2 regions of the Alkalihalobacillus sp. R86527 genome follow, and region 2 is predicted to be linked to the other one. Evidence: a T-box and tRNA genes for the amino acid it is inferred to sense, from the RefSeq annotation. Region 2 holds a T-box; the other holds one or more tRNA genes.
What was found. The T-box of region 2 lies ahead of SJY16_RS16860 (tryptophan--tRNA ligase). A T-box ahead of a tRNA ligase gene usually reads a tRNA of that ligase, here a tRNA-Trp.
Positions count from the first base shown of each region.

Region 1: it encodes a tRNA-Trp, which carries the amino acid that the T-box ahead of SJY16_RS16860 (tryptophan--tRNA ligase) is inferred to sense. The anticodon was not compared.

Region 1 covers NZ_JAXHBW010000001.1:3,547,484-3,558,247, reverse strand. Annotated here, with positions in the region: rRNA gene SJY16_RS18625 (23S ribosomal RNA) at 1-195, shown strand, start outside; rRNA gene rrf (5S ribosomal RNA) at 454-570, shown strand; tRNA gene SJY16_RS18615 (tRNA-Asn) at 581-655, shown strand; tRNA gene SJY16_RS18610 (tRNA-Ser) at 657-748, shown strand; tRNA gene SJY16_RS18605 (tRNA-Glu) at 764-838, shown strand; tRNA gene SJY16_RS18600 (tRNA-Val) at 866-941, shown strand; tRNA gene SJY16_RS18595 (tRNA-Asp) at 949-1,024, shown strand; tRNA gene SJY16_RS18590 (tRNA-Met) at 1,199-1,275, shown strand; tRNA gene SJY16_RS18585 (tRNA-Phe) at 1,463-1,538, shown strand; tRNA gene SJY16_RS18580 (tRNA-Thr) at 1,543-1,618, shown strand; tRNA gene SJY16_RS18575 (tRNA-Tyr) at 1,690-1,774, shown strand; tRNA gene SJY16_RS18570 (tRNA-Trp) at 1,780-1,853, shown strand; tRNA gene SJY16_RS18565 (tRNA-His) at 1,878-1,953, shown strand; tRNA gene SJY16_RS18560 (tRNA-Gln) at 1,958-2,032, shown strand; tRNA gene SJY16_RS18555 (tRNA-Gly) at 2,041-2,115, shown strand; tRNA gene SJY16_RS18550 (tRNA-Cys) at 2,125-2,199, shown strand; tRNA gene SJY16_RS18545 (tRNA-Leu) at 2,227-2,316, shown strand; tRNA gene SJY16_RS18540 (tRNA-Leu) at 2,348-2,432, shown strand; gene SJY16_RS18535 (DsbA family oxidoreductase) at 2,713-3,408, shown strand; gene yvfG (protein YvfG) at 3,460-3,681, opposite strand; gene SJY16_RS18525 (B3/B4 domain-containing protein) at 3,919-4,593, opposite strand; gene SJY16_RS18520 (ABC-ATPase domain-containing protein) at 4,674-6,374, shown strand; gene queG (tRNA epoxyqueuosine(34) reductase QueG) at 6,411-7,550, shown strand; gene SJY16_RS18510 (methylated-DNA--[protein]-cysteine S-methyltransferase) at 7,618-8,157, shown strand; gene SJY16_RS18505 (amidase domain-containing protein) at 8,284-9,180, shown strand; gene trmL (tRNA (uridine(34)/cytosine(34)/5-carboxymethylaminomethyluridine(34)-2'-O)-methyltransferase TrmL) at 9,246-9,719, shown strand; gene SJY16_RS18495 (antibiotic biosynthesis monooxygenase family protein) at 10,022-10,327, shown strand.
Region 2 covers NZ_JAXHBW010000001.1:3,222,823-3,233,586, reverse strand. Annotated here, with positions in the region: gene SJY16_RS16875 (ArsR/SmtB family transcription factor) at 1-138, opposite strand, end outside; gene SJY16_RS16870 (YjcZ family sporulation protein) at 362-457, shown strand; gene desB (Delta(10) desaturase DesB) at 595-1,650, opposite strand; T-box leader at 2,115-2,363, shown strand; gene SJY16_RS16860 (tryptophan--tRNA ligase) at 2,410-3,402, shown strand; gene SJY16_RS16855 (VOC family protein) at 3,485-3,811, shown strand; gene SJY16_RS16850 (class D sortase) at 3,938-4,552, opposite strand; gene bioB (biotin synthase BioB) at 4,766-5,770, shown strand; gene SJY16_RS16840 (site-2 protease family protein) at 5,807-6,286, opposite strand; gene SJY16_RS16835 (DinB family protein) at 6,517-6,987, shown strand; gene SJY16_RS16830 (serine hydrolase domain-containing protein) at 7,124-8,143, shown strand; gene SJY16_RS16825 (hypothetical protein) at 8,105-8,380, opposite strand; gene SJY16_RS16820 (hypothetical protein) at 8,610-9,098, shown strand; gene SJY16_RS16815 (6-carboxyhexanoate--CoA ligase) at 9,088-9,849, shown strand; gene bioA (adenosylmethionine--8-amino-7-oxononanoate transaminase) at 9,853-10,764, shown strand, end outside.

The sequences.
Region 1 (10,764 bases), 320 kb from region 2:
GGAGCATAGCTGGGTAGCTACGTGTGGAAGGGATAAGTGCTGAAAGCATCTAAGCATGAAGCCCCCCTCGAGATGAGATTTCCCACAGCGTCAAGCTGGTAAGATCCCTCAGAGATGATGAGGTTGATAGGTTCGGGGTGGAAGCGTGGCGACACGTGGAGCTGACGAATACTAATCGATCGAGGGCTTAACCTAAAACGAAAAGTAAAGCAGGCTTGGTCATATTCGCAGACCATTGGAGCTCTTGAACAGAAGGCGTTTTTCGCCTGAAGTGAAAGAGTGAAATGGGCAAGAATATAGCCTGCGGCACTAGACATCGCGAAAAAATATTGGAATACGTTGTTGCATGCTATCTAGTTTTCAGGGAATGAATTTTCTCTTGAAATATGATGAAATATATTGTAATATATATTTTGTCGCTAGCAATCCCACGAAAGTGAGAGCTGTTAGTAGTCTGGTGATGAAGGCGAAGAGGTCACACCCGTTCCCATGCCGAACACGGAAGTTAAGCTCTTCAGCGCCGATGGTAGTTGGGGGATCTCCCCCTGCAAGAGTAGGACGTCGCCAGGCTAATCATTATTCCACAGTAGCTCAGTGGTAGAGCTATCGGCTGTTAACCGATCGGTCGTAGGTTCGAATCCTACCTGTGGAGCCATGGAGAGCTGTCCGAGTGGCCGAAGGAGCACGATTGGAAATCGTGTAGACGGTCAACGCCGTCTCGAGGGTTCGAATCCCTCGCTCTCCGCCAGATACATAATAGAATGGCCCGTTGGTCAAGCGGTTAAGACACCGCCCTTTCACGGCGGTAACACGGGTTCGAATCCCGTACGGGTCACCATTTTAATAAGTAACATTTTCAATCTGTGGAGGATTAGCTCAGCTGGGAGAGCATCTGCCTTACAAGCAGAGGGTCGGCGGTTCGAGCCCGTCATCCTCCACCATTACAAAGGTCCCGTGGTGTAGCGGTTAACATGCCTGCCTGTCACGCAGGAGATCGCGGGTTCGATTCCCGTCGGGACCGCCATTTTTATTTCAACATTTATATCATTATTATCGTCGCGGGGTGGAGCAACGAGCGTTACTTCAATGAATCAACTTCGAGTTGTTTCGACGGATACGCATCGAAGCATAACCTTGTAGAGAAAGAAACAGATCACTGCATATAGAAGCAGGATCAGCATTAATTTTATATTATCGTCGCGGGGTGGAGCAGTTCGGTAGCTCGTCGGGCTCATAACCCGAAGGTCGCAGGTTCAAATCCTGCCCCCGCAACCAATAAAGAATTCTTACTACGTCGAATAAAGTTCGTGATAGAATTCAAAAGGGGTACCCGCTAGGGTGCAACCAAAATAAAATTTTAACTACGTCGATTTATCTTCTAAGCTAAAATTTAATCGGAGTCCCTTTAGGGGCAACCTATTCTCTTTTCTTAGATCGACCGTTAAAATAAATTTAAAAGAATGGCTCTGTAGCTCAGTCGGTAGAGCAGTGGACTGAAAATCCACGTGTCGGCGGTTCGATTCCGTCCGGAGCCACCATGTCGCCGGTCTAGCTCAATTGGTAGAGCAACTGACTTGTAATCAGTAGGTTGGGGGTTCAAGTCCTCTGGCCGGCACCATTTTTCCTAAAAAGGTATCAATTTCTATTGTTTTTATATATATTATATATTACAATGATAATTGTCTATTTGGAGGGGTAGCGAAGTGGCTAAACGCGGCGGACTGTAAATCCGCTCCCTCAGGGTTCGGCGGTTCGAATCCGTCCCCCTCCACCATTTATAGGGGTATAGTTTAAAGGTAGAACAGAGGTCTCCAAAACCTCCGGTGTGGGTTCGATTCCTACTACCCCTGCCAATTTATTTAAAAATTTTCTTTGTGGCGGTTGTGGCGAAGTGGTTAACGCACCGGATTGTGATTCCGGCATTCGTGGGTTCAATTCCCATCAGCCGCCCCATTCTTGGGCTATAGCCAAGCGGTAAGGCAACGGATTTTGATTCCGTCATGCGCTGGTTCGAATCCAGCTAGCCCAGCCATTTTTGTTGCGGAAGTAGTTCAGTGGTAGAACACCACCTTGCCAAGGTGGGGGTCGCGGGTTCGAATCCCGTCTTCCGCTCCATTTTTTTAAGGCGGCATAGCCAAGTGGTAAGGCACGGGTCTGCAAAACCCTTACGCCCCGGTTCAAATCCGGGTGCCGCCTCCAAATTTTATATTTTCACTTAAAAGTCCTGCCGGAGTGGCGGAATTGGCAGACGCACAGGACTTAAAATCCTGCGGAGGGTGTACCTCCGTGCCGGTTCGAGCCCGGCCTCCGGCACCATTTTCTTTCCGAAATTTAAAATTGTCTTTATGCCGGTGTGGCGGAATTGGCAGACGCGCACGACTCAAAATCGTGTTCCGCGAGGAGTGTCGGTTCGAACCCGACCACCGGTACCATTACATACTTTATACAAGAACGTTCAGGATTTCTACAGGGTAGAAGTCTTTTTTTATTGTCTAAAATCATTTGTACATTATTATGAGATATCCTTTTAATGATGGTAAGAACGAGGAAAGGGCGTATGGGATTATCCATTTGATGGTATGCCGTTCAACCTGGTATAGTTTCCCTCAGCTACTGATCAATCGACCAATCTACAATGAGCTTAAGATTATCCTCGTTCACTAAATGATGATACACTGAAAGTAAATCGTTTACTATGAAAGAGTGATAATAATGAGAGTAGAAATATGGTCTGATTTTGTGTGTCCTTTTTGTTATATTGGGAAACGACGCTTAGAGAATGCTCTTCAAACATTTCCACATCGTGATCAAGTTACAATAACCTATAGAAATTTTGAGCTTGATCCAAATGCTGAGAAATCTAGTGGGAAAAGTAAGGCTGAGTTGTTAGCTAGTAAGTATAACGTTAGTCTTGAACAAGCCGAGGGTATGTGTGAGAACATGAGACAACAGGCAGAAAATGAAAAGTTAACGTTTGATTTCAAGAATATGAAGCCTACTAATTCTTTCGATGCTCATCGCCTTCTCCAGTATGCCGCAAAACAGAATGTAATGGAGCAAATGACTGAGAGACTCTTCTATGCTTATTTTACAGAAACGAAAGACATCTCGGATCATGAGACACTTTGTGAGCTTGCTGAAGAGGTAGGGCTTAACACCACTGAAGTTAGCGCTATGCTCCATTCTGAAGAGTATGCAAAAGAAGTTCGTTATGATGAGTCACTTGGAAGCCAATTAGGCATTCAAGGAGTTCCGTTCTACGTCTTTGATGAGAAGTTTGCTGTTTCTGGTGCGCAATCTCCTGAGATGTTCCAACAGGCGCTAAATAAAGCATGGGATGAGAGTAAAGGGCTTGAAGTACTCAGTAGTGATGGAGATTCATGTGCGACTGATTCCTGTGATATCTAATTGAATGATAGCAAAAAAGCTCTCTTACTAAACGTGTAAGAGAGCTTCTTATTATTCTTCTGTCTTTTCTTCTTTAATCGTCTTATAAGCAGCGTCGAGATTTCGAATTCTCCGAATGATTTCGGAATTCTTATTAAGATTGTCGTAGATCATTGAAGAGACAACTGAACGATAATAACTGTTCATCGCTTCTAGTTTTGAGAAGACATCATTATTTTTCTTTATGTATTGTCTAAAATTCTCTTCAAAAAATGGTGTTGAAAAAGGTTCCATATGTTTGCTCCTTCCTACTAGATTAGATTGATTATCATATCATTGTAGATTCTATATTAATATATTGTAGACCAAATCTAAAGAAATTAATAATTTACTGTTGTTTTATTAATCAACTCTGTGTTATTCTAACTACATCAGCGAGGTTTGTAGAAAAACCTCGAATTATCACCATTTACCCAACGCAGTGTTTCGTTATTATTAACGAAGCGTTGCGTTTTTTTATGTTTACTCCTATTATTTGATCATTGTTAATCCGTAATCGAAGTTGCCCCCGTGTACTTGGTTAAACATTTCACCTGAGGCCTTCAAAAGCTTTTTGGCTTCCTCGGAAGAAAGGGAAGGTTGAATATAATATATCTGAATAGCATTTTGTGTTTTCTCAGTTACTGCAGTACGCATTGAGTCTACGATAGGACTACCAAAGGGACCTTTTTGATCCAAGGCTACAAGTTTGTTATTGAAGTTTACTTCTCTGCCATTCAATCCCTGATATGAAATCGATTCGTCACCAATACCCACCGTAATCGGTCCCACTAGCAGATCAAGGTCATAGATTCCAATAGGGATTTTATATTGTAACGAGAGTAGATTGTTAATATCAGCTGCAGAGTGAATAGATGGGAGATCTGATCCTTTCTTTAACCTTCGTAACAATGCTTCTGATGAAGGGCGATACCGAGAAGGATCGGCACCAAGGGTTTTGAAGACTGATCTCCACTCTTTCACTGCTGGGAAAGATGTTAATTCTGTGTCTTCTAGATCCATCATCATAGTTTCAAGGTAAAATTGATATCGGCCTCGCACCATTTGCGGTGAGTTTTCAACCACGATATCATGGTAAGTAATATATCCGATTTTAAAGTCGGGGATTGTTTCGGTAATAGATGTAGAGAGAAAAAGGGTATCCATGGTACATCTCTCCTTCGTGTTTATTTCCGTTCATTTTACCATATGCGATAATTTGAAGCTCAAAAGGAGGCTCACCTCATATGAAGAATCTGATCAAGCATTTACAACGTATAGATGGGAAAAGTTATAAAGCCTATAAAGACATAAGAGGGAGCTATGATTTTCAAAGTTATACTCTTTCGATTGATTATGTGCAAGGAGACCCTTTTGCAAGCCCCTCTAGAATGAGAGTGGTTATCCCTCGTGATAAAACAAATGTGAAAGGCGATTGGTTTGAGGGAGATCAAAGAAGGGTGCGTTTAGAGGATCTTATCGCAAGAAAAGTTGCGGAATCCATCTATCGACACAAAGGTAATATTAAAGGCTCAGGTAAAAGCGGCGCATTTATGATAGATGCACCTAAACAAAAGGTATTAGAGCGTACAGCAGTGTCAGTTAATGATAAAGGTATCACGATATGTTTATCACTAGGGTTACCAGCACAAGGGAGACGGGTGCTCGGGAGACAAGCAGAGCAAATGTTAGCTCACTATCTACCTGAGATTCTTAGTGGTTCAATCTTCTCTTTAAAAGAAGAAGAAGTTATAAAAGTCATTCACTTAGCGGATCAACAAGAATCCATCAGAGAGTATTTGAGAAATAAAGGGTATGTAGCTTTTATTGCAAACGGAGCTATCTTGCCACGAGAAAGCGGTATAAGCGATCGCCCCTTACAGAATAAAGCTGTTCCTTTTAAATCTCCATCAAATAAAGAAGTATCTATAGCTATTCCCCATAGAGAAGAACCGATTACTGGAATGGCGATTGAGAAAGGAATCTCTCTTATTGTAGGGGGCGGGTACCATGGGAAAAGTACCCTGTTGCATGCGATGGAGCATGGCGTTTATGATCATATTGCAGACGATGGCAGGGAATATGTCATAACGGATGAACTAGCTATGAAGATCCGTTCTGAAGATGGAAGAAAAGTTACGGGAGTTAATATCTCCCCGTTTATAGAGAACTTACCGTTTGGGAAAGATACCCGATCATTTTCTACAGAAAATGCTAGTGGAAGTACATCTCAAGCAGCGAATATAATTGAAGCAGTTGAAGCTGGCTCACATGCGTTATTAATCGATGAAGATACAAGTGCTACAAACTTTATGATTCGAGATGAACGGATGCAACAACTTGTTTCAAAAGATAAAGAACCGATCACCCCATTTATCGATCGCGTTCAACAATTATATAACCAACATGGTATTTCAACAGTGCTTGTTATGGGAGGATCCGGAGATTATTTCGACGTGGCCGATTCGGTGATTTTGATGGAGAACTATCTCCCCTACGATGTAACAAGTGAAGCAAAGGGAATATCTGAGCAATCCCCTTCTTCTCGAAGTAAAGAAGGTGGAGAGCTGTTCGGTGATGTGGACAGACGACTTCCGCATCGATCGAGTTTAAATAGTCAAAAGGGGAAAAAGTCGAAGGTTTCTGCAAAAGGACTCCACCATATTCTATATGGCAATACTGATATCTCACTTCTACAAGTTGAGCAACTGATCGATCCAAGTCAAACCCGTTTAGCAGCAGAAATTCTTCACTTTTTTGAAAGAAAGAACAAACTGGGAGATGCCTCAGTTTCTGAGCTATTGGATGTTGTAGAAAAGCAAATAAATGAGGAAGGATTAGGTTCATTCTCAGTGTTTGTCGATCAACACCCAGGTGATTTTGCTCGCATTCGAAGAACAGAATTGGCTGCAGTGATGAATAGACTTAGAACGTTGAAAATCATTTAATAAGAATAAATTTAATTTAGAAGGGAGGGGGTTACGATGGCAAACGCCCAGTTAAAGGAAGAGATTGTTGCATACAGTAAATCAATTGGAATAGATAAAATTGGTTTTGCTGCAGCTGATCCATTCAAATCGCTCAAAGAACGGTTAAAGCAACAACAGCAGCTAGGTTATCAATCAGGATTTGAAGAACCTGACCTTGAGAAACGGACAGAGCCTGAGTTACTGTTAAGTGGTGCGACTACGATTGTCTCAATCGCTATTGCTTATCCTTCAAAGTTGAAGGATAGCCCTAGAAGTAAGCGAGGAGAACGTAGAGGTCTATTTTGCAGAGCTTCCTGGGGCGTAGATTATCATCATGTTCTACGAGAAAAACTCTCCCTTCTTGAATCATTTATCAAAGCGAAAGTTCCAAGTGCAGAAACTAGTTCGATGGTTGATACAGGAGAATTATCTGACAGAGCTGTAGCAGAGCGAGCGGGGATTGGCTTTAGTGGTAAGAACACGATGACAATCACGGAAGAGTACGGTTCATGGGTTTACCTCGGAGAGATGATTACCAATGTGTTTCTAGAGCCCGATGAACCGGTAGAAGAAGGGTGCGGAGATTGCAATATTTGCGTTGATGCTTGTCCTACAGGAGCTTTAATTGAAGGTGGTCAGCTAAATGCTAGTAAATGCATTGCTTTCTTAACACAAACGAAAGGTTTTCTACCCGATCAATATCGATCGAAACTCGGAAACCGGCTTTATGGTTGCGATACTTGTCAGCTCGTATGCCCTAAAAATAAAGGAATTGATTTTCATAACCACCCTGAGCTTGAGCCGGATCCAGAAGTAGTTAAACCGAAGTTGATTCCACTCCTAACGATGAGTAATAGGGATTTTAAAGAAAAGTTTGGAAAAGCGGCGGGCTCATGGAGAGGAAAGAAGCCAATTCAACGCAATGCCATCTTGGCTTTAGCACACTACAAAGATGAAACTGCTGTCGATACATTGATCGAATTGATGCAAAATGACCCAAGACCAGTGATTAGAGGGACGTCTGCTTGGGCCCTTGGGAAGATTGGTGGAAGTAAGGCGTATGATGCTCTCATTAATGAGCAAATGAAAGAAAACGACCAGGAAGCAGCAAATGAGATTGAAAAAGGGCTGTCTATGCTCCAAAATAAGTCTTAATGCTGGTGGTCAAATAATATAATGTCTTGTAAGATAATGAAAAATGTTGAATAAAAGAAGGGATAGCATGGATAAACAAGTGATCAGTTATGGGGAGTTTCAATCACCAATTGGAACACTGACATTATTGGCAGGTTCTGAAGGAATCTACAGGCTTGATTTTGGAATTTCTGAAGATGTGCTACCCGCAGCTGAAGCATGGTTCAAGAAAAATCATGTGAAACCAGATTTCATTTTGAATTACGAAATCATTGACCCGATTATTGTTCAATTAGAAGAGTATTTCAATGGGAAAAGAAGGTTATTTGATCTTCAACTCTGTATGATAGGAACACCGTTTCAGAAGAAAGTTTGGAAAAGTCTCAATGCTATTCCGTACGGAGAGACACGCTCATATAAAGACGTCGCCGTAGATATTTCTGCTCCAAGGGCCGTGCGTGCGATTGGTTCTGCTAATAACCGGAATCCACTGCCTATAATTATTCCATGTCATCGTGTGATTGGAAGTAATGGTGCTCTCGTTGGGTATGGTGGGGGCATGGATAAGAAAGAATATCTGCTGTCCTTAGAACAACAGAAGGCACTTCACCCAGCGATATCATCATAATCATTTACTAGCTCGGAGTTCAATATGAACTTCCGGGCTTTTTATTTGGATTCGATCCTTTCCCTATGCACAAAGTGGCATGTGTTCCGACTCACTATCATAAAGTGCGAAGAGGGGGGAACGCAGATGGGGTGGGAAGAGCAGCTTAAGCCCTTTTGGGAGGAACAGGCTTCATACTTAATGAATGGGTCATCACGATCATTTAGAAGTAAAGGAAAACGTCCAGCTACCGAGGAAGAAGCTGTGACAAGGTTTATTAACAAATGTGATTCCAGAGATGCCACTGTTGTTAGAGTGCTCAATAAAGGTGTGCTTCTTGGTAAAAAGAAGCTTGCCAGAACACGTATTTATGATTATTACCTTCATCAGCAATATGTGATCAAACATGGGAAAAAGCTTTATCAAGAGGAACGTTTTGAAAAAAGACTCGCTGAGTTAATCGAAGGTGAGTTAATTCACGATCGTTCAATCGAGCAAGAGGGAGTACACTGTGATAATGCAACACGGGCAGGTAGGGGAAGTGAGCGGCTAAAAGGCTCGTATTATGATCGTTTATCTGCAGTTAAGTACGCCGAGAGCTGGTGGGATGATTATAATCCTGCTTACCCTATATTTGAAGGGGATTGCACGAACTATGTGTCCCAATGCTTACATGCTGGAAAAGCCCCTATGAGAGGCTATCCTGATCGGACGAGGGGATGGTGGGTCAAGAAAAACAGCTGGAGCTATTCATGGACAGTTGCTCATGCATTACGGTGGTATTTAAGTGGTTCAAAGAATGGTCTCAAAGCGAGAGAGGTTTATCAACCAGATGATTTAGTTCCTGGTGATGTGATTAGCTATGATTTTACAGGCGACGGAAATTGGCAGCACACAACAATTGTCGTAGATCAAGATGGTAAGGGACAGCCACTTGTTAATGGGCATAATACGAACTGCAGGATGCGATATTGGGATTATGAAGACTCTACTGCATGGACACCTAATATACAGTATAAATTTTTTCATATTGAAGATGACTAGCATATTCTTTCTCTCCGTGGAAAACATGCTATAATAGATATGTTTTGAAGCGGAGGTGAATCATTATGTCATTAAATATCGTTCTATTTCAGCCGGAGATTCCTGCAAATACAGGGAATATTGCTCGTACTTGTGCTGCTACGAATGTAAGTCTTCATCTTATCCGTCCTTTAGGGTTCTCTACAGATGATAAGATGCTTAAACGTGCAGGTCTAGATTACTGGAAATATGCTGACGTTCATTATTACGATTCTCTAGAAGTATTCTTTAATCAGAATGAGGGTGGAGAATTTTATTATATTACGAAGTATGGTACGAATACTCATACTGACTTCGATTATTCGGATGTTAGTCAAAATACGTTCTTTGTTTTTGGAAGAGAAACAGACGGTTTGCCAGATGAGTTGATTGAAAATAATAAGGAGCGCTGTCTACGTTTGCCTATGACAGACCACGTGCGTGCTCTTAACCTTTCAAATACAGCGGCAATCATGGTGTATGAAGCTCTTAGGCAACAAGGATATCCTAATATGAAATAAAAAAGAACGACCTTAGAGGTCGTTCTTTTTTATCGACTACCTTTTTTGGTTTTTTGAGGTCGATCATTGTAGCCAGCCGTAAAGATAGCTGCTAGAAAAGCAATAATTACTACTAAAATACCCAGGAAACTCATGGTTTCATCCTCCTCAGGTAAAATTATGTCCAAGTCTATCTCTGATTATAAACGATAGAGAAGTTGTTGTGAATGTTTTGAGGGTAATTCTATAGCGAAGAATGTATGAGTTGGAAAAATTGCTACATTCCTATACGATAGAAGGAGATGAAAAGGAGGCTTTTATTTATGTATGTTGTGATGAACGAACTTAAAGTACCTGATGAACACAAAGATGTAATGAAAGAGCGTTTCGGGAAAAGTGCCGAAAGCATGAAGAAGGTTGAAGGGTGTCTTGAATTCCTATTTCTTGAACAGTCTTCTGAGAATGGAAAGTTAATCGTGTTTACAAAATGGGAGAATGAAGAAGCATACCAAAATTGGATTCATTCTGATTCCTTCAAAAATGCTCATAAAGAAAAGCGCGAATCAAAAGAAAAATCTCCAGCATCAGGAAATGAACTAAGCGAATTCACAGTTGTCTACCATACTTAAAGAAAACCGGCTATGCCGGTTTTTTGTTTGAAGAGAAACCTGATGAATGTGTTCCCTATACCGTAGGAGTTTGAATACCACTTGCTTTCCTGTGGACGAACGCCCGAGCCTCCTCGCGGACAAAAAGACGTCCACTCTGAGTCTCGAACGCCCGTTTTCCACGGGAGTCAAGTGGTAGTCACTCCTACTAGGTTGTAATCAATCCAAGCAAACTTTCCGACTGATTATTATGAAGTTGTTCTTGGCTTTATTTCTGTAGAAGTTGTTTTTGTCTTATTTTCAAAACGACATATGAACGTTGATTGGAGCAGAAATCACTACCATATCCATACCGAATGGGATGAAGACTTTCTCGACAATCTGAAAACCGGCTATGCCGGTTTTTTGTTTGGAAAACAGAGTGTTGTAAGGAGAATTGATGTGCCTTTTTTACGTAA
Region 2 (10,764 bases):
CATATTAAGTAAGTCAACAAATTCGCAAACACAGCACTCGCCATCTTTTAACAAACCGATGATGGTTAGCCTTGTTTTATCTCCTAAAAGCTTAAGAACGTTAGAAGCTAATTCCATTTCAATGGCTGTTCGATTCATTGCATCACCTCCCGTCATTAGTATATAAGCATGTACTTATATGTGCAAAGGGTTTTTCGTAAATTCCTTCTTTTTTTAACTGAATGGAAGAAGGTCTAGGGGTTAAATTAGAGGATCCAGTGGGCTAAAACAAAGAATAACCCCCATACTAAACGAATGCCCATCCAACATAGCAACTGTCGCATAGGATATAGTAATCCATGATGGAAGGGAGGCCAACTCCATGGGATATGGTTACGGCAATGGGTTCGCTCTAATTGTAGTGCTGTTTATTCTCCTTATCATCGTAGGTGCAGCTTTTGTTGGAGGCGGGTGCTAATACTCGATTCATAAAGCTGCATGCTGCAGGAAATCCTGCCTAAAGCATGTAATGAGAACAAGTTTGCAGGGGAGATTAGCGTAGTCTGGTTTTCTCTGATAACTAGAAAAAGCAGCCCTTTTGGGCTGCTTTCCTATTTATTTCTTAGTAAGTTTTCGAGGGAAGATCGAATGTGGATTCAACTTGTTGCCTAGTGAACCAAATGCGTTTCCGTTGTTTGGATCGACGAGTTCATTGTGTTGAAAATAAACACGTGGCGTTTTCCATAATGCAATCATCGCTCTAGTCATCGGCATTTCGTGATAACGATCAGGCCACATATCTTTAATATGCTTTTTGACAATTGGATAGTATTTCGGGCTCATACCAGGGAATAAATGGTGCTCTGTATGGTAAGAGAAGTTAAAGTGGATCGTATCCACCCATTTCGGAACCGTAACAGTCAAGCTGTTTGCAAGTGGGTCATTCACAGGTGTTAATGGATTCAATCGATGGTTTGTTGAAATATAGGCCATCACGATAAAGTTTGCGATCAATAACGGGATGAAGAATGCGAAGATCCATTTTTCGAATCCCATGATGAATAGTAAACCGATCCATGTTACCCAAGGAAGGACAACTTGAAGCCAAACTTCAGTCTGTTTTCCGGATTTGAAATCTTTAATATAAACAAAGAACATTTTCATTGAATGTGCTGTGAACTGTAGAGTTAACGATGCAAAACTAAAGAATGCTCTGATGAAAAACGGAAGCTTGTAGATCCACTGAAAAACTTTCATCTTCGAAATTTTTTCGAGTGTTGGCCAAGCATCAGGGTCATTCTCATCATGTTGTGTATGCACATGGTGAGTCATATTGTGCCATTTTCTCCATAGCTTCGGACCAGTACTTAACGGGAAGAATGCGATTGCTCCGAGTGTATCGCGGAGCCAAGGCTTCCGGACAACTGTGCCGTGCAGAATTTCATGGCCAAGAAAGCCAAGTCCAGCAAAGCTTGAACCAATTACAACAGAGAAAACTAGATTGATTAGTGGATGTAGGTTAAAAAGTCCTACTATTAAGAAACTGGCAATTGTAATCAACAAGTAAATGAGACCGCCGAATAGTCGGCTTGGTACTGGTTTGAAGGCATCTTTCGGCAAGTGTTTTTTGACACGAGCAGCATACCAACTAAATGAATGTAGATCTTTCATTAAATCACCTTCCAATTGTCATTTGGGCAGAATTTTCAATAATCTTTTGTATGATTCGCAGTTAACTCTAACAGCACCATAGGGGCATGTCAATGGGATTTATGACCAAAAGTTATGACCTGGTACTAATTATCTCCGATTAAAAGAATATAAACCTTGTCATACCAGACGAAACACCTCCAAAACCAAACGATTGTAAAAATATTTTAAGCAGAAATATTTTTGCTCATACATCAAAATGAAAATGTAGAAATTTCTAAATATACCTTTTTATTGAATGGGAAGTTACCTGAAGTATAGAAGATACGGATATATTAGGAAGAAGAAACAAGTGGAATCTTACTTATATCTATTATTATTATAACGCTTATCGGAATAATAAGATAATTTAAAGGTCTTCATAGTTTTATTTGGAAAAAACTTCTTGACTACAGCGGATAAAGAATTTAGAATAATAAAAAAATAAACATGCGATGATGAAGAAGAGTAGCTTGGAGTGTCACGACAGAGAGCTGATGGTTGGTGTGAATCAGTGTGTGCGAAAGGTGAATGGGCTTTGGAGCTTCCGGACTGAAAGAGGAGTAGGTACCGGCGGAGTGAGTGTCTTACCGATAAAAGAGACACCTTATAGAAATTTCTCATTTCTGTAGGAGTTAAGAGCGTTTATTTACGTAAACGAATGAAGGTGGCACCACGGGTTTCTCGTCCTTTTATAGGATGAGGAGCCTTTTTTGTGTTGAGAAGAATGGGGGAGTAATCATGAAGAAAACGGTATTAACTGGAATTAAGCCAACGGGAAGGATTCACTTAGGAAACTATATCGGTGCGATCAAGCCTGCGTTAGAGCTTGCGCAAATTGAGAATCCTGTATACTTTGTCGCAGATTATCACGGATTAACGAAAGTACAAGATGCAGAACAAATGAAGGAGCTATCATATGGAATCGCGGCAACGTGGCTTGCATTGGGTCTAGACCCTTCCAAATCCATCTTCTATCGACAATCTGACGTTCCGGAAATCTTTGAACTATCATGGATTCTTGCTTGTTTTAGTTCGAAAGGCTTAATGAATCGTGCTCATGCTTATAAAGCAATCGTAGACCAAAACCGAGAAGCAGGGCGAGAACAAGATGATGGGGTGAACATGGGGCTCTTTACGTATCCAATATTGATGGCCTCTGATATCTTGTTATTTCAATCTGATCTTGTACCTGTTGGGAAAGATCAAATTCAGCATGTTGAAATCGCTCGTGATCTTGCAGAAACATTCAACAGGCAGTTTGGAGAGACATTTAAACTTCCAGAGTATGTTGTTGAGGAAGAATCAGCTGTATTGCCAGGGCTAGATGGTCGGAAAATGAGTAAGAGCTATAACAATACGATTCCGATTTTTGAGGAGCCTGATAAGCTTAGGAAGCTAATTAACAGAATTAAAACAGACTCAACAGAGCCTGATGAAGCGAAAGATCCTGATGAATCAATTGTGTTTGCGCTTTATCGAGAGTTTGCAAGTGAGGATGAAATTAATGCGATGCGCGAACGCTATGAAACAGGGATAGGCTGGGGAGAAGCGAAGCGAGAGCTATTCGATGTGATGAATGATGTGCTTGAGGAGCCTAGAAGGAAGTATAAGTACTACATCGAAAACCTTGATGAGATCGATCGAATTCTTGCCGAAGGCGCTGGTAAAGCCCGAGCTAAGGTAAGGCCTCTTCTTACTGATGTGAAGCGGAAAATTGGGATATATGTATAAAGCATTGTGGAAAAAGGAATAGCATGAATGAAAGAGAAGGTGGTTATGTGGGAATAATGAACAAAGGAAGTGAGGGGTCGCGATGAAGTACGAACTGTCTAAGAATATTGGTTTACAGGTGGAAAATGTGGCGGAAGCGAAAGCTTTTTATGAAGAAGTGTTTGGTTTGAAGCATCAAGAACATAGCACGGTAAACGAAGTTGAATTCAAAAGTGCTCACAATCATATCTTCTTGATCGATGGCGAAGAAAATCTCGGGCCTGTCTTAGAGTTGGAAGTAGAATCGTTAGAAGAAGCAAGAAACGATTTGCTGAAGAATGGATGCAAAATTGTTCGGTGGGAAGGCAAGGGAAAGGATTGTTATGTGCAGGATCCCTATGGAATGACGTTTAATATTTGGGAAAAGTAACAGCGAAAGAGCTGCCTAGCCGGCAGCTCTTCAGTTTGTAGGGAAAACATGGTTTGGATCGGGAAATCACTAGCCTATATCTATGGCCGATGGTCCTTAAGACTTTCAAGACACGCTGAGCTCTATTTATTTGTGGAGAGGTGTTTCAGTTGAAACGAGCTCTGACTGAATGATGTACCGCTCTGGAGCAAAACCGATGTAATCAAATGGATAACATGTCGTTAAGGTTAAGGTAGGCTCGTCTTTCTTAACGATTACAGAACGGTCGTCTTCATCAGTAATCCATATTTTTCTGACCTGGTAGTCATACACGGTGCCCTCGAAGTCGACATATAGATGGTCACCTTCCTCTACTTGATCGAGGTTATGAAAAACGGTATCTCGGTGACCAGAAAGAACAACGTGCCCATCTTTATTTGGTGTGACCGTCCATTTACTTTCGTGTAAACCGACACCTTTTTTTAAAGAATCTTCGTCTGTACCATAGTAGACGCTGTATGTATTACCGATGCGAGGAATCGAAAGCATCGCAGCTTTTTCCCCATATTCGAACGTCTTCGTTTCGTTGCTGTCTTCTACAGCAATGGTTTTCTCCTTCATGGAGGAATCCCAGCCTGGATGGCTTTCTTGTACCTCCTGAGGGTGATGTGTAACAGCCTTACTTTGATTTAAGAACGAGTAGCCACTCCACAACACAATCAAGAAGCCGGTGAATAAAAGAAGTAATCCAACTTTCTTCATAGGTATTCGTTCCCTTTTAAGTTCACTAGAATTATTCTCATTCTAACTCCCCCTAAAACAGTCTCTTCTAATTGTCTTCCTCATAAGGTGGTATGTAAACACATAATTTGAAAAATTTGAGAAATAACCAGATTGACAGACCTTTATACCGGTGGTAGTTTTAATGTTAACTAAAATATAATTTTAGTTAACATTAAAACAGGAGGCAACTTGATGCTAAAAGTTGAAGAAACAACATCTACTAATTGGGAAGAGTTTGCAGATCTTGCGCTTGAAGGGAAAACGCTAACAAAGGAACAAGCCATTTCAGTTCTGTCGTCATCTGATGAAGAGCTATTGCCTTTGCTTCACGCCGCATTCCGCGTGCGAAAGCATTATTATGGTAAAAAGGTAAAGTTGAACATGATTATTAATGCGAAGAGTGGTCTTTGTCCAGAGAACTGTGGATATTGTGCTCAATCTGCTTATGCGGATACGAATGTTGATAAATATTCTCTTCTAGAGAAAGATACGCTTGTGAACGGCGCACGCGAGGCAATGAATCGAAAAGCGGGTACATACTGTATTGTAATGAGTGGACGTGGAGCGACGAATAAAGAGCTTGATAAAGTAATCGATGCTGTAGAGGAAATCAAATCAGAAATGCCTCTAAAGATTTGTGCATGTCTTGGGATTCTCTCTTCTGAACAAACAAATCGTCTGAAAGAAGCTGGTGTCGATCGCTATAACCATAATATCAATACAAGTAAAGGACACCATGACAACGTAACAACAACTCATACATATGATCATCGTGTGAAAACGGTTGAAAATGTAAAGGAATCTGGCATTTCTCCATGCTCAGGTGTGATTGTTGGCATGGGTGAGTCACATGAAGATGTTTACGATATGGCGAGCGAGCTTCGTCGAATCGACGCTGATTCGATTCCGGTTAACTTCCTTTATTCTGTTCCAGGTACGAAGATGGAGAATATGGATGAACTTAATCCAAGATATTGCCTGAAGGTGCTAGCACTATTTAGGTTCATGAACCCTACAAAAGAAATCCGTATTTCTGGAGGTCGTGAAGTGAACCTTCGCTCCTTACAAGTGATGGGGTTATATGCTGCAAACTCTGTGTTTGTTGGAGATTACTTAACGACGGATGGAGCTGCCTCAACTTCTGATCACCAGATGATCGAAGACCTTGGCTTTGAAATCGAAGAATGTGCATTGTAACGTGAAAAGCTGCCCTTTGAGGCAGCTTTTTTGTCTTTAATCGATCGGATCTTCTGCTTTTCCATACCTTAGAACGTCGAAGATAGCGCGGCCATCACTAGGATTGCCAGAGCCATTTCGATAAGGCATAAGTGAAAAGAATATAAAATAAACGGAGAAATACGAGTATTGATAGAAGAAGAGGGTCGCAGGCATGATATCGAAGTTGATCAAGAAATTAATAATCAAAATCACAGCAAAGTTGAATATACTTCCTGCAGCGTAAATGGCAACATGTGCCCATGTTTTATTGTAAGTCAGTTCCTCGTACTGACACCATCCTTCCATGAAATACTTCTTTTTCACTTCTAAGGCTCCGAGATGAAAAAGCGTTTCGCCGGTACCTATACAAAACTTAATTTTCCCTCCAAAAAGTCTGGCTGTAAAAACATGACCAGCCTCATGTACAAGTTGTACGATGGGGAGAATTAAGAAGAAATTTATTAAAAACATCGGTATATCACTTAACGTAAACAAAACGATTCCTCCTGAATGATCTTTGTTGTAAACTATTTTGTGCAATGATACTGAGGTTACCCGATTTTGTTAGGGAACTAACAAGAATTTCAAAAAATGTGTATTTAAATAAAGGGTAATCAGGTGCAATATGGAAGTGTTTCTATGGAAACATGAAGTATTGTATGATAGAGGAGTAAGCTGCTTAGGGTATCGAAGCATCAATTTACATAATGAAAGGTGTGTTTCTTTTGGATAGTATTTTGAAACAAATGGACATGACTCGAACATTTCTGTTGATGGGGGCAGAGGAGATTACAGAAGAAAATGCGGATATCATTCCAAAAGGGTTTTCTAATTCGTTACGCTGGCAGCTGGGGCATGTGCTAGTATCGTTCGAATATATTGTTTTCCATATGGCAGGAGAAGAGGTTAAGCTTCCTGAAGGGTATGGTGAATTGTTTACAAGAGGAACTAGCCCGAAAGATTGGACAGTGGACCCTCCGAATGTAGCTGAATTGAAAGAATTACTAACTGAACAAATGGGACGATTTAAAGATACCTTCGGAAGTCGATTAGATGAAACAATCGAAGAGACGTTCAAGGCTGGACCTGTAGAATTAAACACTGTAGGTGAACTGATCCTTTTTGCGCTGTTTCATGAAAGTGAGCATGGCGGCTGTATCAAAGGACTACACCGTGCTATTAAAGGTGCAAATTAATAAGAGAGAGAGGCTGACGTTTGGGTTAGCCTCTTTTTTTAGTGCAAGCGAGCTCATTACACCTTCGTAATAAAGGATTTCAAGTGGAGCTATTGAACATACAAGGTAAGCGTAAGAAAGAGAGGGGCGAAGAAACATGCAGCCAGTGATTGACCAAATTGAGAAACAAATTAAAGAAGAAAAGTTCTCTGGAGTGGTGTACGCACGAAATCATAATGATGTCATTCTCGAATCGGCATCAGGCTTCGCTAACCGAGCGGAGGAAATCGAAAACAATATTCATACGAGCTTTGGAATTGCATCTGGTTGTAAGCTATTTACAGCGGTTGCAATCTGTCAGCTTGTAGAAAGAGGTCTATTGTCATTTCAATCAAAAATTGAAGATTGCTTTAAGGTTCCGTTCCCTAAATTTGATAACAACATAACGGTACATCAACTGTTGACACATACGTCAGGAATTCAGGATTATTTTGATGAAGAAACAATGGAGGACTATGAAGACTTATGGGTCCAAACACCGTCTTACACAATGAACGAACCGAAAGATTTCTTACCTTTGTTCCAGGATGGAGAAATGAAATTTCCTCCCGGGGAGAAATTCAACTATAATAACGCGGCATACATCATTTTGGGATTGATCGTGGAACAACTATCAGAGCAGTCTTTTACTGATTATGTTTCGACCAACATCTTTGAACCAAGTGGTATGCATGACTCGGGATATTTCCCTCAGGACGCACTCCCCAAGAATACGGCAAAAGGATATATCGATTTCAAAGATGGAACGTGGAAAACAAATGTGTATTCCATTCCCAAAAAAGGTGGACCAGATGGCGGTGCATATATTACAGCCCCTGATATGATCAATTTCTGGGAGAGCCTAATTAATGGTAGGTTGATCAGTAAACCATTCGTATTCAATTTGTTAACACCGCATGTGCACGTAAAGGGGAGTACCCACTATGGCTATGGTGTTTGGATCGATAAAAATGAGAATGCTATTACGAAATACCATGTGATGGGCTATGACCCTGGAGTGAGCTTCCATTCTGCTTATTACCCATCTTCAGATTTAATGATCGCTATTCCGTCAAATAAGGAAAGAGGTCCTTATAAATTATTGAAGATACTTGAACAAGAATGGGGCATTCAATAACAAACAAAGCCAGTGACGTCCAACGTCACTGGCTTTGTTTCGGTTGTCTAAAAAGTGCTTGTTATCCCTGTTGTTAATAAGTATGCTGCGAACAATACTAATCCAATGCTCGTTAGAACATAAGATTTTTTTTGATTTAAAATCGATTGCAAGTCCATTATTTGTATCGAAAAACCAGCTGTACTGAACGAGTGCGAAAACGATTATCAAGGCAATCCCAAAAGCGATGTTAATCATCGGAACTTCCTCCTTCAAGACATCCTTCACTTTACGAAACGTTCCAAGCACATTTCTCTTACCTATTTATACGATTTCTTCCTGCAATTGTTTCACGATACCCACTCTCGAACAAGTTTCACCATAAGAAGACTATGAATCTTTTTTAGAGAATGATAAAATGTCCTCAAATAAGTTAACTTAAAATATTATAAGGTTAACATATGGTGAGGGAGGTGAATGGTGGGAGTTGAATCCAGATCAAATGAGGGAAATGACAACGATTAGTTTATTAGCTAGCTTGATCATCGTGACTGGAATGATCAAGATCCCTTCACCGATTCCGGGGGCGGATTTTCAATTATCTGCCCCGCTTGCAGTGGGAATTGCGGTAGTGTTTGGTTTTCGAAAATACATAATAGCTGGGGTTCTCGCAAGTTCCATTCTGTTGATGTTAGGGTTTCATACCATTCTGAACGTCGAGATTTCAATGGTTTTTAGGATTGTAGCTGGCGGTGCAGTAGCTTTGTTAGGTCCTTCACTTCCGGTAATATTCCTTGCTGGTCCACTTGGATCAATCGCTGCAAGATTTGTCCTTGCCGAAACGTTGCAAGTCAGTGTGTGGCCATTGTTAATACCGGCGATTCCAGGAATTATTTTCACTGCCGTAACCGTTCTACCAGTTACAAAACTTTTAAAACGAACCAAGATTGAGGGGAATAAACAGTATGCGCGATAAGGAATTATTCAGTGTCCGAATGAGAGCCTCGGTTGGTGGCACTCATGAAGAGGGTGGAAAGCATATTTCTGGCGGAGAACACCTCTCTACAAAAAATGAGCTGATAGAACGTGCTACCAATCTATTGGAAAGAGCGTTTTCTCATCAGAGAGGAGAGCCTGATTTCCTGCAACTTTCGGTTGAAAAGGTTCATGAAACCGTGCAGCACCTCACCCCTTTACCTGTTTCCTATTCAAAAGTAGACACGATAGAACATGGAAGAAGGGTAGCACTGGAGTTATTAAAGCAATCTGGATTAGATGAAGAGGTGATTGCGAGAGGTCTTGGTAGTTTAGAAGAATGCTATGACGTAAGTGGAGCGATTGTAATCGATGCGGTGACGGGTGAGCGAATCGATGCTCGTCAAAAAAGAGGAGTGCGAGTGTCACGACTAGATTGGGAGCGAGAGGACTATGAACGCTGGGTGAAGTCTACAAATCTCAAAGGCAACCAGCGGATGAAAGAAGCCTTAACGCTCGCAACAAAAGTGTCATCCCATCCTGATACTGTTGCAGAATTTTGCTTTAGCGATGATCCGGATTACATAACAGGTTATGTTGCTAGTAAGAAGATAGGCTATCAGCGAATCTCGCAGATGAAGGCGATCGGTGATGAAAACGGCGGCAGGGTATTCTTTGTGAATCAGAAGTGTGACGTGCCTTCATACATCGACTACTTAGAGAAAACATCAATCTTACTAAAAGGGGTTTAGTCTATGAATCTAATTGAGAAAAGTAAAAAACACTTGTGGTTACCGTTTACACAGATGAAGGATTATGATGAAGATCCTTTGATTATAGAAAGTGGAGAAGGCATTAAGGTTAAGGATATTGATGGTAATGAATATTATGATGCCTTTTCTTCAGTCTGGCTTAATGTTCACGGTCATCGTAAGAAAGAGCTTGATGATGCAATTCGAGAACAGCTCGATAAGATTGCTCATTCAACGTTGCTCGGTATGACGAATGTCCCTGCAACAGAACTTGCAGAAAAGCTAGTTACCATTGCGCCTGCTCCGTTAACGAGAGTTTTCTATTCAGATAGTGGAGCGGAAGCTGTTGAAATAGCAGTTAAGATGGCTTATCAATACTGGCAGAACAAAGGGAGAGAGAAGAAACAGAAATTTATCTCCGTGAAAAATGGGTATCATGGTGACACGATCGGTGCGGTCAGTGTAGGGGCGATCGATATCTTCCATCAAGTATATGGACCGCTTATGTTCAAAGGGTTCAAGATGCCTGTCCCGAACGTCTATCGTCATGAGACGGGTGATCCGATCGCATGTCGTGATGAGTGTCTTCAGGGACTAGAGGACGTATTAAAAGAGCATCATGATGAGATTGCAGGGTTAACGATCGAATCGATGGTTCAAGGTGCAGGAGGCATGATTGTAATGCCAGAAGGATTTTTATCGGGAGTACGTGAACTATGCACAAAATACGACGTCCTTATGATTGTCGATGAAGTCGCTACTGGATTCGGACGTACTGGTGCCATGTTTGCATGTAACCATGAAGATGTCGAGCCAGACTTAATGGCAGCTGGGAAAGGAATTACGGGCGGCTATCTACCGATTGCCATCACGTACACAACGGAAGAAATCTATGAAGCGTTCTATGACGACTAT